One region of the Erwinia sp. AnSW2-5 genome, then DNA from elsewhere that is predicted to be linked to it. Evidence: predicted binding sites of a transcription regulator. Region 1 holds the regulator's gene; each other region holds the start of a gene.
What was found. The regulator CRP, encoded in region 1, controls carbon source genes, mostly activating them, when cyclic AMP is high. The targets are predictions, from matches to a motif close to ATGTGANNNNNNTCACAT.
Positions count from the first base shown of each region.

Region 2: the regulator CRP is predicted to act here: its motif matches at 1,775-1,792, upstream of yrbN (protein YrbN).
Region 3: the regulator CRP is predicted to act here: its motif matches at 1,458-1,475, upstream of aaeR (HTH-type transcriptional activator AaeR).

Region 1 is NZ_JBJGXA010000001.1:333,170-339,422, forward strand. It holds gene ACFL9S_RS01435 (aminodeoxychorismate synthase component II) at 1-76, shown strand, start outside; gene ACFL9S_RS01440 (aspartate aminotransferase family protein) at 163-1,380, shown strand; gene ACFL9S_RS01445 (YccS/YhfK family putative transporter) at 1,390-3,471, opposite strand; gene crp (cAMP-activated global transcriptional regulator CRP) at 3,530-4,162, opposite strand; gene ACFL9S_RS01455 (OsmC family protein) at 4,532-4,939, shown strand; gene ACFL9S_RS01460 (LysR substrate-binding domain-containing protein) at 4,941-5,825, opposite strand; gene ACFL9S_RS01465 (MFS transporter) at 6,007-6,253, shown strand, end outside.
Region 2 is NZ_JBJGXA010000051.1:28,624-34,876, forward strand. It holds gene pnp (polyribonucleotide nucleotidyltransferase) at 1-680, shown strand, start outside; gene nlpI (lipoprotein NlpI) at 810-1,694, shown strand; gene yrbN (protein YrbN) at 1,799-1,855, shown strand; gene ACFL9S_RS23115 (DEAD/DEAH family ATP-dependent RNA helicase) at 1,872-3,803, shown strand; gene ACFL9S_RS23120 (luciferase-like monooxygenase) at 3,893-4,900, opposite strand; gene ACFL9S_RS23125 (U32 family peptidase) at 5,181-6,059, opposite strand; gene ACFL9S_RS23130 (peptidase U32 family protein) at 6,068-6,253, opposite strand, start outside.
Region 3 is NZ_JBJGXA010000004.1:38,173-44,425, forward strand. It holds gene aaeB (p-hydroxybenzoic acid efflux pump subunit AaeB) at 1-61, opposite strand, end outside; gene aaeA (p-hydroxybenzoic acid efflux pump subunit AaeA) at 75-1,007, opposite strand; gene aaeX (p-hydroxybenzoic acid efflux pump operon protein AaeX) at 1,015-1,218, opposite strand; gene aaeR (HTH-type transcriptional activator AaeR) at 1,493-2,407, shown strand; gene tldD (metalloprotease TldD) at 2,474-3,919, opposite strand; gene yhdP (AsmA2 domain-containing protein YhdP) at 4,044-6,253, opposite strand, start outside.

The DNA.
Region 1 (6,253 bases):
AGGGGTGCAGTTTCACCCGGAAAGCATCCTCAGTGAGCAGGGGCATCAGCTGCTGGCTAATTTCCTCAAACGCTGATTAACGTTTGCCTTTGCGTGACTTTTTATGCATATTTTATGACTATATTTTCATATCCCTGAAAAGAATAAATGGCGAGGTAGTGAATGGCGGCGGAAAAATTAGCGGTAACACGTGCAACGTTCGATGAGGTTATTTTGCCTGTTTATGCACCAGCACAGTTTGTGCCGGTCAAAGGCAAAGGCAGCCGCGTGTGGGATCAGCAGGGAAAAGAGTACATCGATTTCTCCGGCGGTATCGCGGTTACCGCTCTCGGGCATTGCCATCCGGCGCTGGTTGAGGCATTAAAAACCCAGGGTGAAACCCTGTGGCATACCAGCAACGTCTTTACTAACGAACCTGCGCTGCGTCTGGCGACCAAGCTGATCAACGCGACTTTTGCCGAACGCGTATTCTTTGCTAACTCCGGCGCGGAAGCGAACGAAGCGGCGTTTAAGCTGGCGCGTTACTACGCCACCAAACGTCACAGCCCGTTCAAAAGTAAAATCATTGCCTTCCATAACGCCTTCCACGGCCGCACGCTGTTTACGGTGTCCGTGGGCGGTCAGCCGAAGTATTCCGATGGTTTCGGGCCAAAACCTGCCGATATTGTCCACGTGCCGTTTAACGATCTGGCTGCGGTCAAAGCGGTGATTGACGATCATACTTGCGCGATTGTGGTCGAGCCGATCCAGGGTGAAGGGGGCGTGATGCCCGCGACACCAGAATTTATGCAGGGGCTGCGCCAGCTCTGTGATGAACATAATGCGCTGCTGGTTCTGGATGAAGTGCAAAGCGGTATGGGGCGCAGCGGTAAACTGTTTGCCTATGAACATTACGGCGTGCAGCCGGATATCCTCACCACAGCCAAAGCGCTGGGCGGTGGTTTCCCGGTCAGTGCCATGCTAACCACCAACGACATTGCCTCGGTCATGGCGCCTGGCGTGCACGGCACTACCTATGGCGGCAATCCGCTGGCCTGTGCAGTCGCTGAAGCGGCGCTCGATATCATCAATACCCCAGAGGTGCTGGAAGGTGTGGAAGAGCGCCGTCAGCTGTTCGTTGATGCGCTGCAGGCGCTGGATGCTCGTTTCGATCTGTTCAGCGATATTCGTGGCAAAGGCCTGCTGATGGGCGCGGAGCTGAAACCTCAGCACGCCGGTAAAGCGCGCGATATTCTTAACGCGGCGGCAGAGGCCGGTGTGATGGTGCTGGTCGCCGGAACGGACGTGATGCGTTTTGCGCCTTCACTGGTGATTGAGCCAACTGATATCGCCGAAGGTATGGCACGGTTTGCGACAGCGGTCGAAAATGTTCTGAAATAAGGCCCGTTTCTACGTTTTCGATTTACGTAGTCGTCGGGATAGCCAGCGGCCATGATGTGGGCGCTGGCTCCAGGTCAGGGACGAAATGGTGTGCATCACGCTGAGGTGACCCAGAATACGCTTCACGTGTCGTTCCATGATGGTCACGGGTCCCTGATGGAAATCCTCGGGGGCATCCAGTACATTGCTGCCCGAGTCCGGCCCGTCATACTCCAGACGCTGCTGACAGCGTTGCAGGGCAATTTCGCAGGATTGCAGATAGCGCTCTGCCAGCGTTGGCGTCAGCATGGTATGTTCCCGCGCCAGAATCGTCATGGCGTTGATATGCTCAACAATAAACTGGCTGTGGGTGACCCACAGCTGCATATCGGCCAGGTAGCGTGAATTAAAGCCCGGTTCCTGCATCGCCTGATGCAGTGAGTTAAACAGCGCATTGTGCGCCTGATTCACCCGCATCCGCTGATAGGCCAGTTTCTCCGCATCCTGTTCGCTGCCCAGCAGCTTCTGTAATGCCTCCTGATAGGTCTCCAGCGCATCGTGCGCATTCTGGCGCATCAACCCACTCTGCCACTGTGGCCACAGCCAAATCATGCCGCCAAAGGCAATCAGACAGCCCATTAGCGTGTCCATTAAGCGAGGCAGCAGGAACTGCGCACCGTTTAGCGACAGCAGTTGCAGCGTATACACCGCCGTGACGGTGAATCCCACGGTGGCCCAGCCATAAAACTTACGGATAAACAGGTAGCTCACCAGGGTGATCAGCAACATCACCAGCAGCACCCAGGATTCCGGGGCATGTAAACCGAGTGTGGCAGCGGCAATCGCCAGCCCGGCCAGCGTTCCCAGCGCCCTGTGCTGGATACGGACGCGGGTAGCGCTGTAGCCGTTGAGGCTGACAAACATCACCGTCATCAGGATCCAGTAAGGTTTCGGCAGATTGAAGAACAGGGCCAGCGAACTGGCAAAGGTCAGCATCACGGCGAAGCGTGCGGCGGTACGCAGGGCAGAGGACTTCAGCGACAGATAGCTTTTCAACGCAGGGAACAGCGGCAGGCGGCGCTGGCGGTCAGCCATCAGGTCGCGACGGTACAGCGGATGCTGGGTGCGTAGCACGCGGGCGATGCGGCTGAAGTGGTAGTAACAGAAGTTACCGACCGGATTATCGGGGTGCTGACGGGAGATTTTCTCCAGTGCCTGAAGCTGTTTTTCCATCGTGAAACGTTCAGGGAAGCGGTGGTAGAGGATATCGTCAGCCAGTACCCGCAGGCGGGTGGCAATCGTCTGCGCATTCCAGCGGATCACCGCCTCGGCGTGGCTCTGCTCCACCAGCTTTTGCACTTCCTCCGGCTGGTGCAGGCTAACGGCAATATGCTCCTGCAAATCCAGTGCGACCTGAAATGCACGCGTCAGACGCTGATAATGGCTGTCGCGACTGGCGGCCAGCATATGCATCTGCTGGTAACAGGTGTTAATCAGGTCGACGGCTTTCTGCTGGCGGACCAGCAGCGGCGGCAGGGCGGTTTGGGGATCGGTCAGCTGGGTTAACAGGCTGTATTTCGCTTCGCAATAATCAGCCAGTTCATGATAGAGCAGGCTGAGGGTTTCGCGCATCGGCTGCTCTTTCCACAGCCAGAACCAGAACCAGTTAAATGCGCCATACCAGACGGTGCCGAGAATAAACAGCAGCGGTGGCTGCCACATGGGCATGCGCCCGGCCAGGCTGAGTGTGAAGATAGCGGCAATCAACGATGCCGGAAGCAGGCGCGCGTGCAGCGGGCTGATCTCACCAGTCACGCCAAGCAAGAGTGCCATGACCAGCAGGATCACGGGCAGTGGCACCGCTTCGGCCCCGGCGTACTGAATCAAAAAGCTACTGAAGGCAAACAGGCAACCGCCGACGATCAGGCGTTTAAAGAAGCGTTTGTGCGGGGTATCAAGGCCGGCATTATTACAACAGGCGGGGACTAATGAGAACAGCAGGCCATTTTGCAGGTTGCCCAGCATCCAGCCGATCGCCACGGGTAAACAGAGCACCAGCGTTTGCCTGAGTGCGTAGTTAACTTCCGGGTGATAGATAATTCTCCGCCACATGAGCCACACCAAATAAAAAACGGCGCGACTGAGGGTCGCGCCGTGGGTTCAGAGCCGGTTAACGAGTGCCGTAAACAACAATGGTTTTACCATGTGCGGAGATCAGGTTCTGATCTTCCAGCATTTTCAGAATACGACCCACCGTTTCGCGGGAGCAGCCGACGATCTGGCCGATCTCCTGACGGGTGATTTTGATCTGCATTCCATCCGGGTGCGTCATGGCATCCGGTTGTTTTGCCAGATTCAGCAACGTCTGGGCAATGCGTCCGGTCACATCAAGGAAAGCTAAATTGCCCACTTTCTCTGATGTCACTTGCAGGCGACGCGCCATCTGTGAAGACAGGCGCATCAGAATGTCAGGATTCACCTGAATCAACTGACGGAATTTTTTGTAGGAAATTTCAGCCACTTCACAGGCTGTTTTCGCACGTACCCACGCACTACGCTCCTGACCTTCTTCAAACAGGCCCAGTTCGCCAATGAAGTCGCCCTGATTGAGGTAGGAGAGGATCATCTCTTTGCCTTCTTCATCCTTGATTAACACCGCTACCGATCCTTTAACGATGTAATAGAGGGTTTCCGCCTTCTCACCCTGATGAATCAGAGTGCTTTTGGATGGATATTTGTGAATATGGCAATGTGACAGGAACCATTCGAGTGTAGGGTCTGTTTGCGGTTTGCCGAGAACCATTCGCTGTTATCCTCTGTTGTAATCGTGCCTAAATATACCCTGAATTCTGCGTCCTTCAGAGGCGTTGCCGCTGAACTGAAACACGAAATATTTGTGGGTATCAGGGTATGTATCCCTGCAAGGCGTTGAAATATTCAAGCGTTCCCATAGGAAAATTATACGGGCCTCTGTTAAGAGCATGGCTCGTGCTGTCGTCCCGTTTTTACCGTGCATTGTTATGCCAGTAAAATATTGCAGCTTCGTTTGTAGCACAGCTTTACAAGACTGTCTTCTGTTGTCTCGCTTCAGCATAGTTCTAAAACGGCAGCGTTGCCGTTTTTGTTAGTGCAGCGTACTCTGCGGTAACTGAATCAATGAGAGGATTTTGTGATGCAAGCACGCGTTAAGTGGGTTGAAGGGATGACGTTTTTGGGCGAATCCTCATCCGGCCATCAGGTTTTGATGGATGGTAATGCCGGGGATAAAGCGCCCAGCCCGATGGAAATGGTGCTGATGGCGGCTGGGGGATGCAGTGCTATTGATGTGGTGTCTATTCTGCAGAAAGGCCGCCACGATGTTGCTGATTGTGAAGTCAAACTGACCTCGGAACGTCGTGAAGAGGCACCGCGAATTTTCACCCATATTAACCTGCACTTTATTGTCAGTGGCAAAGCGCTGGGCGATAAAGCGGTGTCACGTGCGGTCGATCTCTCTGCTGAGAAATATTGCTCGGTGGCGATCATGCTGGGGAACGCAGTGAAAATTAGCCACAGCTTTGAGGTTATCGACCTCGCCTGATTCAGGTGAGCTGCTTGCATGCCTGACGGATTAGCATCAGCAAGCGCTGCGCGCTGGCGGTGAGTGGAGATTGCTTTGGCCACACAGCGGCATAGTGCAGTGAAGGGAGCGCCGGGATGGCGAGTGCCCGCAGTGTGGAATTAAACCGGATCAACAGCGGGTGTGGCAGCAACATAAGATAGTTTGCCTGCTGCACCAGCTGTAACCCGTGCGAGAGTGAATGCGTATAGACAGGCGGCTGCTCCAGCTGTTGAAAGAAAGTCGCCAGATGCGCGTCCAGCCTGACGGCCACCTCGCTCTCTTCTCCGGCGAAAAGCCACTTACTCCCTCTCAATTGTTGCAGATCGTTCGTCTGTACCTGCGGGTGATGTCGGTTCGCCACAACATTCAGTGAGGTCTTAAATAACGGTTGTATCGCCAGCCCGTCCGGTAACACCTCAGGTTGCGGAGAAACCGCAAAATCGAGTTCACCCGCTAACAGCTGAGAGGGCAGGCTGCGATCCTGGACATACAGGCGGGTCAACGGCAGCTGCTGATGGAATTGTTCCAGTACCTCAGGCAGCACTGTCAGTGACAAAATGTCATTCAGTGCCACTTTCACGACGCTATGTTGCGTGTGGAGAAAACGGATTTCATCACCTGCCCGTTTTAACTCCTCAAGGATCCTCCGTGAGCGCACGACAAACAGCTGGCCGCTTGGCGTCAGCGTAATGCCCAGCGGACTGCGCACGAACAGTGAGGTTTCCAGCATATATTCCAGCTCTTTTAAGGTCCGGCTGATGGCGGGCTGAGATTGTCCCAGCATGCGTGCTGCGGCCCGAATACTGCCCTGATTGACCACTTCCTGAAATATCCGTAGCTGCTGCATTTTTGGTAAATACCGCATATTTGCTCCTTCCCTGATGCCCGGCCGTTATCACCACACTAAAAAATTCATCTTATGTTGCTGCCTTAAATCCACGATGTTGTTAAGCAGAGTCTGCTTACCTGCATGGCGGTGCAATACTTTTTTTAAATGTGGTTAATGGTAATTCAATGATTTTTATCAGTTATTAGGGGAGTGACTAATGAAGATTACATCACGTTTTCTGACGCTGTTCCTGCTATTTACGGGCTATGTACTTGTCTATATAGATAAAACAGTGATTGGGTTTGCTCTGTTGCCGATACGTGATGAGTTTCACCTCACGCCTCAACAAGTGGGTTATATCAGCGGCATCTTTTTTCTGTCCTATGCATTATCTCAGTTCCCAGCAGGGTGGTTAAACGATCGGCTGGGCTATCGGCGTGTGCTTATCCTTTCCCTGTCAATAG
Region 2 (6,253 bases), on a different contig from region 1:
ATCACCTGGGCGACATGGACTTCAAAGTAGCCGGTAGCCGCGAAGGTATCACCGCGCTGCAGATGGACATCAAAATTGAAGGTATCACCCGCGAAATCATGCAGGTGGCACTGAACCAGGCTAAGGGTGCGCGTCTGCATATCCTGAGCGTTATGGAACAGGCTATCAGCACTCCACGTGGCGATATCTCTCAGTTTGCACCACGTATTCACACCATCAAGATCAGCGTTGATAAGATCAAAGACGTGATCGGTAAAGGTGGTTCTGTGATTCGTGCGCTGACCGAAGAAACTGGCACCACCATCGAAATCGAAGATGACGGTACCGTTAAAATCGCAGCGACCGACGGTGAGAAAGCGAAATTTGCTATCCGTCGTATCGAAGAAATCACCGCAGAAATCGAAGTGGGCCGTATCTACAACGGTAAAGTGACCCGCATCGTTGACTTCGGTGCCTTCGTCGCTATCGGTGGTGGTAAAGAAGGTCTGGTACACATCTCTCAGATCGCTGATAAGCGTGTAGAGAAAGTGACTGACTACCTGCAGATGGGCCAGGAAGTGCCAGTGAAAGTACTGGAAGTCGACCGTCAGGGTCGCGTACGCCTGAGCATCAAAGAAGCCAGCGAACAGGCACAGCCTGAAGCTGAAGCTCCTGCAGCACCAGCACCTGAAGCAGAATAAACGCATTACCATTGAGTCCTCCGCATCTTCGGATGTGGGGGATTGTTATAACGCGAGGGCGGGATGGCCTCGTGAACGGCAGGCGGATGACAGGATGCTCGTCCTAATGTTTGTTTTCGGGAGTGGTAAATGAAGCCATTTTTGCGCTGGTGTATTGTTGCGACAGCTTTGACGCTGGCAGGATGCAGCAACACCGATTGGCGTAAGAACGAAGTCTTGGCGGTTCCATTGCAGCCTACGCTGCAACAGGAAGTCATTCTCGCTCGTATGGAACAAATACTTGCCAGTCGGTCATTGACCGATGATGAACGCGCACAGCTGTTATATGAGCGCGGAGTGTTGTATGATAGTCTTGGTCTGAGAGCACTGGCGCGAAATGATTTTTCACAAGCGCTGTCTATTCGACCTGATATGCCCGAAGTATTCAATTACTTAGGCATATATTTAACGCAGGCAGGCAATTTTGATGCTGCCTATGAAGCGTTCGATTCTGTACTTGAGCTTGATCCAACTTACAATTATGCGCGTTTAAATCGAGGTATCGCTCTCTACTACGGCGGAAGATTTAAACTGGCGCAAGATGATCTGCTGGCGTTTTATCAAGACGATCCTAACGATCCCTTCCGCAGCCTGTGGCTGTATCTCACAGAACGTGAGATAAACGCAGACCAGGCCAAAGTCTCGCTCAAGCAGCGTTACGACAAAGCGGTGAAGGAACAATGGGGATGGAATATTGTCGAGTTCTACCTGGGCGATATCAGCGAAAAAACGCTGACTGAACGGCTCCAGGCGGACGCAACGGATAACACCTCGCTCGCTGAACATCTCAGTGAAACCAACTTCTATTTAGGTAAGTACTACCTAAGTCTGGGGGAGAAGGACAACGCCCAAGCGTTGTTCAAGCTGACGGTCGCCAACAACGTTCACAACTTTGTTGAGCATCGATATGCATTGTTGGAGCTGGCGCTACTCGGCCAGACACAAGACGATTTATCAGAATCTGACCAGCAATAGCTGACGAACTTTTATTGCCCGAATTTTCGAAAAGTCATCATCTTAGCGGATGAGGGCCTTTTTGTTCGTCGAAACCACTAATTTGAGCCGGTTCACACTTTTTGATGAAAATGACTGAAAATTTTCACGACGAGTTATGTAGACTGGCCGCCGCAATCTAAGAGGCACGTGTACTACATGACTGATATCCAAACTACTTTTGCTGACCTTGGCCTGAACGCCGAACTCCTCGAATCACTGACCGGCATGGGCTACGTTAAGCCATCTCCAATCCAGCTTGAGTGTATTCCTCATCTGCTGGCTGGTCGTGATGTCCTGGGTATGGCACAGACCGGCAGCGGCAAAACCGCAGCATTCTCGCTGCCTTTATTACACAACATTGATTCTAACGTTAAAGCACCACAGATTCTGGTGCTGGCACCGACCCGCGAACTGGCGGTTCAGGTTGCTGAAGCGATGACCGAATTCGCCAAACACATGCGCGGCCTGAACGTGGTGGCCCTTTACGGCGGCCAGCGTTACGACGTGCAGCTGCGCGCTCTGCGTCAGGGACCACAAGTTGTTGTGGGTACACCTGGCCGTCTGCTTGACCACCTGAAACGCGGCACGTTAGATCTGTCTAACCTGCGCGGTCTGGTGCTGGACGAAGCCGATGAAATGCTGCGTATGGGCTTCATCGAAGACGTTGAAACTATCATGGCTCAGATCCCAGACAATCATCAGACTGCTCTGTTCTCTGCGACCATGCCAGAAGCGATTCGTCGTATTACCAAACGTTTCATGAAAGATCCGCAGGAAGTGCGCATCCAGTCAAGCATGACGACACGTCCTGACATCAGCCAGAGCTACTGGACTGCCTATGGCCGTAAAACCGATGCACTGACTCGCTTCCTGGAGTCTGAAGACTTTGACGCAGCAATCATCTTCGTGCGCACCAAAAGCGCCACGCTGGAAGTTGCTGAAGCGCTGGAGCGTAGCGGTTACAACAGTGCTGCACTGAACGGTGATATGAACCAGGCACTGCGTGAGCAGACGCTGGAGCGCCTGAAAGATGGTCGTCTGGACATCCTGATCGCGACAGACGTTGCTGCCCGTGGTCTGGACGTTGAGCGTATCAGCCTGGTTGTTAACTATGACATCCCGATGGACGCAGAATCTTACGTTCACCGTATCGGCCGTACTGGCCGTGCTGGCCGTGCTGGCCGTGCTCTGCTGTTCGTTGAGAACCGTGAGCGTCGTCTGCTGCGTAACATCGAACGCACCATGAAGCTGACTATTCCAGAAGTAGAACTGCCAAATGCAGAACTGCTGGGTGAGCGTCGTCTGGCTAAATTTGCTGCTAAAGTTCAGCAGCAGCTGGAAAGCAGCGATCTGGAACAGTACCGTGCTCTGCTGGCTAAAATGCAGCCGGAAGAAGAGCTGGATATCGAAACGCTGGCTGCAGCACTGCTGAAAATGGCTCAGGGCGAACGTCCACTGATCGTTCCAGCTGATGCGCCGCAGCGTCCACGCAGCCAGTTCCGTGACCGTGATGACAGCCGTGACACTCGCCGTGGTGACCGTCCGGACCGTGGTCCACGTGAACCACGCGAAGCACGCAGTGGTGAACCACGTGGTGATGCACCACGTCGTGAGCGTCGTGATGTTGGCGATATGGAAGTGTACCGCATCGAAGTTGGCCGTGATGATGGTGTTGAAGTGCGTCACATCGTTGGCGCTATCGCTAACGAAGGCGATATCAGCAGCCGTTACATTGGTAACATCAAGCTGTTCGGTACTCACTCTACTATCGAACTGCCAAAAGGCATGCCGGGCGAAGTTCTTTCACACTTCACTCGTACGCGTATTCTGAACAAACCAATGAATATGCAGCTGATTGGTGATGCACAGCCACGCAGCAATGACCGTGGTGGCGAACGTCGTCCAAGCGGCCCTGCACGTGGTGGCTTCGGCGCTGGCGCAGGTCGTGAAGGCGGCGCTCCACGCGGTGGTGCTGAAGGCGGTCGTCGTTTCAGCAATGACCGTGGCGGCGAACGTCGTCCAGGTGGCACCAGCCGTGGTCCACGCACTGAAGGCGGCGCAGCACCAACCCGTCGTCGTGATGCGTAATCACTGATGCCCAATAAAAAACCAGCCTTCGGGCTGGTTTTTTTATGTCTGCGGTTTGGGTGACGTGGTTACTGGCGCACCTTCAATATTTACAGCGCGTTACGTGCCTGCATTGCCAGCTCAAAGGAGTAGAGGCGTGCCTGAGCATCAAAGATCTGCCCATTAACCATCACTTCATCCGCCTGCGTTTCTCGCATTAGTGTCGCCAATCCCTGACGAACTTTCTCTTTATCGCCAACCACCGACATACTCAGCGCCTGCTGCACGCCGTACTGCTCGGACGGTGACCACAGATTATCCATATTTTCCACCGGTGCAGGCAGCGGGCCAGGTTTGCCACGGCGCAGGTTAATAAACTGCTGCTGCATGGAGGTAAACAGGAAGCGGGCATCGCGTTCGCTGTCGGCGGCGACAACGTTAACGCACACCATCGCGTACGGCTTCTCCAGCCGCTCTGATGGTTTAAAGTTGTCGCGGTACAGATCCAGCGCCTGTAACAACATTTCTGGTGCAAAATGGGAGGCGAAAGCGAACGGCAAGCCCATCTGGGCCGCCAGTTGAGCGCTGTAAAGGCTGGACCCGAGCAGCCAGACGGGAATTTTCAGCCCTGTCCCCGGAACGGGCTGGACAATCGGCATCTCATCGCCGGAATGATCAAACCAGCGGACCAACTCAGCCACATCTGCGGGGAAGTTATCGACGTGACCCGCCATATGACGGCGCAGCGCCAGCATCGTACGCTGGTCTGAACCGGGAGCGCGGCCCAGCCCAAGATCGATACGGCCAGGATAAAGTGACTCCAGCGTACCAAACTGTTCTGCAATCACCAGCGGTGCGTGATTCGGCAGCATTACACCACCAGAACCCAGGCGCAGCGTCTGCGTATTCGCCGCCAGGTAACCTATTAGCACCGAGGTCGCCGCACTGGCAATCCCGGTCATATTATGGTGTTCGGCCAGCCAGTAGCGATGAAAGCCGAGTTTTTCGGACTGCTGCGCCAGAGAGAGTGATGAATGAAAAGCATCGCGTGCGGATGAACCCTGTGGGATAGGGGCAAGATCCAGTACGGAAAGAGGAACATTTTTTTTATCAGGCATAGTTGCTCACTTTGTCTAACGGCCGACACTGCGCCATGTGCAAAAACGACAGGCTACGGGATCTGCTGTCCCTGTTATTGTCCGTTTGCAGCACTCAGGACAATAAAGTGTGTGCAGAACAGACGAAACAGTCGCGGCCTGCGGATAGTTAGGCTGCTAGCCAATGAAAGTATCATCCATCGTCTGCCAGAATAAAACTGCTATTATTTTTAGGGGTATTGTTTCCGCGCCGGGATATCCCCACCGCCAGAGTGACGGTGGGTTTAGATAGGAATGGGGATCAGCTGACCAACTCAAGCCCGGCGACACGGCGCCAGTAGCCATTACAATCATTGCTGCGTGCCATCATCAGTGGTTGATGACCGGTTTCGTTGGCGCGGAACTGTTCCACCATCGACAGCGTGTCTGCATCCTGCGGCGACAGACGCACAATATCGACCAGCCCCTGCATCGAGATCAGATCATTGCCGAGGTTATAGCAATTGCCGCTCATGGTCTGGATCCCGTTCAGGACGAACACCTGCTGATCTTCCTGAGTGCGAACGCGGCGCCCTTGCGGATAGTCAATGCAGCAGGTCTGGCATTCATCCTTGCTGCGATTTTCAGCGCGGGCGGTAAAGCAACGGGCAGAGTACGCCAGCGGCAGATAACCGTAGCTCAACACCTCGACTTCAAACTGCTGACGAATGCCCAGCTCGTCACACTGCTTCAGTAACTGCACCAGCCAGTCGCGCGACAGTTCCACCGGCATGCACCAGCGGGTCATACCCATTTTCAGCAGCAGTTGCAACGCAACGGCGTTATACACATTCAGCGCAGGTCCGGCGACAAAAGGCACGCCCGCTTCATTTGCCAGCGTCACCGCACCCACATCATTGGCTTCAATGAGAAATTCGCCGTTATCGACATAGCGCTTAAGTTCTGTCAGCTCGGAAGGAGACTGCACCAGCGCCAGGGTGCTCAGAACCACCTGTTTACCGGCGGAGGCCAGCGATTTCGCCATACTGAGCCAGTCAGCTGTTTTCGTGGCGCGGCGTTTGCTGCACACGGATTCGCCGAGGTAAATCACGTCGGCCTTGCTGCTGGCGGCAGCCTGATAAAAAGTATTCAGCGTTTCTTTTGGCCAGTACCACAGTACCGGACCCAGTGAGTATTTCATGATATCTCCTACTGCCACTGGCGGTGATAAGCACCAAGCGTTGTCTGAGTGCCTTCGCTCAGCGCACTGAGTGCGGCCATCCACTGCGGCTGCGCGGTGAAATTTTGCGGGTCGGCTTTACAGCGATCGATGGCCTGGCGCCAGATCCGTGCCACCTGCTCAACATACGCCGGGCTACGCTGACGTCCCTCAAT
Region 3 (6,253 bases), on a different contig from region 1:
ACAGCGCCAGTAAGATGGCAAATGTCAGTTTGATGGGAAAACGCAGACGATACCACTGCATCATTCGCCCCGCCTCAGCCAAACTCGCGCAGGCGATGCATCAGCTTCATCAGCGGCGACATATCTTTATCCTGACGATCTTGTGCCCCCGTCACTACCACGGTCGCGGTAGTGCCCGACGGATAGAGGTTACCCGGCTGCTGGTCGAGGTGAATCCGCACCGGCACACGCTGTGCCAGACGCACCCACTCAAGGTTGGAGTCAATCGTTGCCATACCTTTACCATCAACCGTGCTGCTGCTGTTGGTCACACCAGCGGCCACACTGTCAACCGAGCCGTGCAGCACATGGTTGCTGCCAAGTGGCGTGATCTCGACGCGGTAACCAGGACGGATGCCGTCCAGCTTGGTCTCTTCCAGGTAGGCCAGCACATAGAAGGAGTTCTGCTTCACCAGCGCCACCGACGTCGATCCGCGGGTAATAAATTCACCCGTATAGACATTCAGGTTGGTAACCCAGCCTGCGGCGGGTGCTTTTACTGTAGTGCGCTCCAGGTCCAGCTTCGACAGGTCGCGAGAAGCGACGGCTTTCGCCAGCTGGTGTTCAGTGGTTTGGTAATCACTGTTGGCCTGGTCAATCGCTTCACGCGACATGGCCGAGATGCCCAGCTGATTGCGGCGCGCAGCTTCACGGCGCTTCTCACTCAACACCGCCTGGTAGTAGGCCACATCCGCCTCCGCCTCTTCCAGTGCTTTCTGGTAACGTGGCTGGTCGATGGTGAACAACACCTGGTCTTTCTGCACCAGTTGGTTATCACGGACGCGAACGTCGGTGATCAGACCGCTGACATCAGGCGCAATCGCCACAACATCAGCGGTGAATTTAGCGTCACGCGTCCACGGGGATTCGGTATAAAACACCCAGACGCGGAAAATCAGGACAATCGCGATGATCACCAGCAGCAGGGTAATGGCGAAACGGGCAATTTTTCTTGTTAGAGCTTTCACTATGACCTCAGACGAACAATCGGGATACCAAATAGAACAGGCAGCAGTACAATGCCGTATTAAACAGCGCCGGATGCCAGACCAGATCATAGATCCCGGTTGGCGTGATCAGACGGCGGACCAGCCAGAACACGATCAGCGACACAATTATTTCAAAAAAAATGGGTGGGAATGACATCCCGAACACCACGACAACCGGAAGTACACTCATCTTTTATCCTTGTTGATACCGTACCAGGTCACTCGCTGCCACAACCCGCTCTCCTCCCGGTTACTGGGGGATTATGTATGCAAAAGATGATCAGGTGACATGGAGACAGTCAGACGCTAATCAGCACCAAAGCCAATTGAATAATAGTCTATTCAGGGGCAGCATTGTCATACGCGGGGCGACAGGTCGATAACCTGACATGACTATAGTAACGCGCCTGACTATAAGTTATCTACCAAATGCGATCTAAATCACTTTTAAGCCAGGATTAATAATGGAAAGACTGAAGGGCATGACCGTTTTCGCAAAAGTCGTTGAACTGGGTTCATTTACCGCAGCAGCACAACAGATGCAGTTAAGCGTGTCGGCCGTCAGCCAGATTGTCGCCAGGCTGGAAAATGAACTTCAGGTGAAGCTGCTCAACCGCAGTACGCGCAGCCTGGGGCTGACCGAGGCCGGAAAGATCTACTTTCAAGGCTGCCGCCGCATGATGTCCGAGGCGCAACAGGTGCATGAACAACTGTGGGCATTTAATAATACGCCGGTTGGCACGCTGCGCATCGGCAGCTCTTCAACCATGTCGCAAAATTTGCTGGCGCCCATGACGGAAGAGATGCTGAAGGAGTATCCGGGACTCACGGTTAACCTGGTCACGGGGATCCCGGCACCGGATCTTATTGCGGACGGGCTGGATCTGGTGATCCGGGTCGGTGCATTGCAAGACTCAAGCCTGTTTTCAACACGGCTGGGCTCCATGCCGATGGTGGTCTGTGCTGCTAAAAGTTATCTTGCGCAAAATGGCACGCCGGAGAAACCTTCCGATATCAGTAACTATTCGTGGCTGGAGTACAGCGTACGCATGGACAACGATTTTGAGCTGACCTCACCGGAAGGCACGTCGATTCGTCTCTCACCTCAGGGCCGATTTGCCACCAATGACTCACAGACACTGATCCGCTGGCTGAAATCGGGAACCGGTATCGCCTATGTACCGCTGATGTGGATTATTGATGAGATTAATGCCGGGAAGGTGGAGATCCTCTTCGGGCATTATCAGTCGGTGCCGCGTCCGGTCTATGCGCTCTACACCCAGAAAGACAAATTGCCGCTAAAGGTGCAGGTGTGCATTAACTATCTGATCGCGTATTTCGATAAGGTGGCGGAGATTTACCAGGAGTTTCGTACATAACGCAGAAATATCGTAGGGGCGAGGCATGCCTCGCCCAGGGTCAGACCTGTCTGCCCACTACGCCTGTCAGGCTGTGCCGCCGACGGTCAGTTTGTCCAGCTTCAACGTAGGCTGGCCCACGCCAACAGGCAGGCTCTGGCCCTCTTTACCACAGACCCCGACGCCTTTATCCAGTGCCAGGTCATTACCCACCATTGAAATCTGTTGCATCGCTTCAATACCGGAACCGATCAGCGTTGCGCCTTTCACCGGCTTCGTCACCTTACCGTTTTCAATCAGGTAAGCTTCCGAGGTGGAGAACACAAATTTACCCGAGGTGATATCCACCTGGCCGCCGCCGAAGTTTGGCGCATACAGACCGTACTCCACGCTTTCGATAATATCCTGCGGCGTCGACTTGCCTGCCAGCATGTAGGTGTTAGTCATACGCGGCATCGGCAGATGTGCATAGGATTCACGACGACCGTTCCCGGTAGGCGCCACGCCCATCAGGCGCGCATTGAGCTTATCCTGCATATAGCCTTTCAAAATACCGTTTTCAATCAATACATTGTACTGACCCGGCACGCCTTCGTCATCGACTGCCAGCGAGCCGCGCAACCCTTCGATGGTGCCATCATCCACCACCGTACAGAGTTCAGAGGCCACCAGCTGCCCCATCTGGCCGCTGAACACGGACGTTCCACGACGGTTGAAATCGCCTTCCAGACCGTGACCCACCGCCTCGTGCAGCAGCACACCCGGCCAGCCTGCGCCCAGTACTACTGGAATGGTGCCTGCCGGTGCCGCGACCGCATTCAGATTTACCAGTGCCATACGCACGGCTTCACGCGCCCAGGCTTCGGCGCGCACTTCACCGTCTTCATTCGCCAGGAAGAACTCATAGCCAAAGCGTCCACCGCCACCGCTGGCACCGCGCTCACGCTTGCCGTTATCTTCCACCTGAACACTCACCGAGAGACGCACCAGAGGACGCACATCGGCGGCCAGCGTGCCATCGGTTGCCGCAACCAGCACCAGTTCATAAACACCTGTCAGGCTGGCAGACACTTCCTGTACGCGTTTGTCGGCGGCGCGTGCGGCGCTGTCAACGCGATGCAGCAGGGCGATTTTCTCTTCGCGGGTCAGGCTTTGCAGTGGATCCAGTGCCGGGTATAGCGCACGGTTCATCACCGCGCCCAGCGTGCGTGACTGGCCGTTACCCTGTTCGCGCACGATGCTGCGTGCCGCTGTGGCACTTTGATGCAGCGCATTTAACGTAATCTGGTCGGCATACGCAAAGCCGGTTTTCTCTCCGCTGACCGCGCGCACACCGACGCCCTGATCGATATTGTAGGAACCGTCTTTAATGATGCGGTCTTCCAACACCCAGGACTCATGGTAGCTGGACTGAAAATAGAGGTCCGCATAATCCAGCTTACGTTCTGACAGCTGGCTGAGAATAGAAAAAAGGTCGCTTTGACGAATGTTGTTAGCAGTTAGTAACTGCTCACTTACCAGATTCAGACTCATGAATTCTCGCTCTGTGTGGATGAGCCAGTGGCTGCTGGCTTTCAAATGTCAGTGATGACGAGTTACGGTGGTGATATCCCACATGATATATGAAGGGTGAGGCAATATGAGAGCCACGTCAAACTCACTTCTCGCTGATCTCGCGTGGTTTACGCAGCACTTCATCAATTTGCGGTTTATCTATCGGTCCACTGATGTGGTAGCGCAGTACGGAAATCTTGCTCCACAGCGGCCCCAGCACCTTACTGGCAGCAAAGACCGCCGCGCCAACCACCGGGTTCACCGCGAAGGCGGTAGCGACACCGACGGTCGTGGAAATTTCCGGCGCGACGACGGCTTCCATATCGATCTGACGCCTGACCAGATCCATCTTACCTTTCATCGCAATGTCAGCTTCCAGCCCATCCACCAGCAGGTTATCAGTGTGCATCACACCGTTTTCAATCCAGGCCGTACCGTTGATGGAGTCGAAATAGAAGCCCTGGCTGAAGGTGTCGCTAAAATCGAGGCGTAATTTACGCACCAGCGAGTCGAAGCTGACCAGACGCAGCAGCTGTCCGGCACGGCCGGTCGAAACATCTGCAATCTGCCCCGCGCCCAGATGCGATTTAAGCACACCGCTTAATGTCTGCTCCGACGGTTGCCACGGTGCCGACTGCCAGTGCAAATCGTATTCCAGCTTAAACGGCGAATCACGCAGCGGTGAGCTGACACCAAACCAGTTAGTGGCATCATTAATTTTTTTACCGCTTAACACGCCTTTCAACGACGTGCGCTGCTGTCCCGGCTGGTTCACCCACTCCCCCTTGACGGTCAGATGGGTGTTACCGCTATCGATCAGTCCATTCTCCAACTTCAGCGTATCGCCGGATGGCGTCAGGTCGGCCTTCATCTGGCCGAATTTCTGCCCACGCAGCCAGCATTCATCACAGTTCAGACGCAGTGCCGGCCAGCCGCTGAAATTCACCGTAGTGGCATCATCAGGCAGGGGGGATAAGGTGGTGCCTTTGCTGTCCCACTGCGGGTTGTAATAGAGGTATTTGAGGTTCGCCACCCAGGGTTCGTTCTGCTTAGTGACCAGAACACCATTGATATCCTTGCCCTGTGCATTGACCGTCATCTCACCCGCTGCGCTTTGGCTTAGCGTCGCGGTAAGATCCTGCCACTGCTGGCCCGCAAGGGTCAGTGCCGGTGTATGCAGGCGAATATCACCGGGTAACATCGCGCTTCCCGCTTTGCCGTTACCGCCGCTGCCCATGCCCGAACCCAGTAAGCCAAGCCAGGCCTCACCGTCCAGCGCTGGCAGATTCAGGACCATTCCGCTGCTCTCCGGCAGCGCAGGCAGATGCTTTGTGTCGTTTTCCCAGATACCGCGGTCAATCTTAAGCTGTTTGCCCAGCAGCCAGCGGCTGTTGAATCGATGACGATCGCCCGCTGAACCACTGATATCCAGAGTGTTGAGGTTACCTTTTGCTGACACTTTCACAGGAAGCGCACTAGCGCCCGTTTTATCAAGCGGAGCAGGTAAGCGACTGCTCACATTTTTAAGATCACCGTCAAGGTTAACCTGGTAACTGGCGCCGCCTTTGTGCGGTAAGGTCACCAGCACATTCCCCTGCCACGGCAGATGCCCGCTCAGCTGTTTACGCACCGCCTCGGGCACCTGAGTTATCGCTGCTGGCTGCCAGTCGCCCTTCAGATCCACACCGATTTGATACTCTTTTTCCCCATCCTGGGTGTTAAAACTCACGCCGATGGGCTGACCGAACCAGCGAGCGGTCATGGCATCGCTTTTCAGGTCGCCGTTATCATAGGTAAAGTGCCCGCTCAGTTGCTCAAAACGCGTCTCCAGCGGTTTGATGAACAGTGAGTTTTTCGCAAAATTCACATCGCCCGTGGCACGAACCTGCTTGCCATCCAGCGGGATATCAAGATGTAAGCGCCCACTAACATCGCCACCGATTTGCAGTTCATCCAGTGCCGCTCCCAGCGATGATTTCAGCGGTGACTGATTAAAGTAGTCACGTATCTGCGGTCCTCCGCCATTGATCTCACCATCAATAATCAGTTTTTCCTGCAAATAGTCGGGGATCACCGCCGAAATATTGCGTCCGTTAACCTCGCCCAGTTTGATCTGCGGTGCTTTCATCCACAGGCCGTTATTGGCGAAGTCGAGGTCAATATCCAGGTTTTCCAGCAACGGCCAGCCCGGTTCAAATTCGTAGGTTGCCTGGCGCAACGGTACCGCCACTTCAAACATGCCGTCGTTCTTTCTGAACGGGAAATGGTGCGGATCACCGGCAAAGATCAGCGTTGCATCCTTCACCTGCCCGC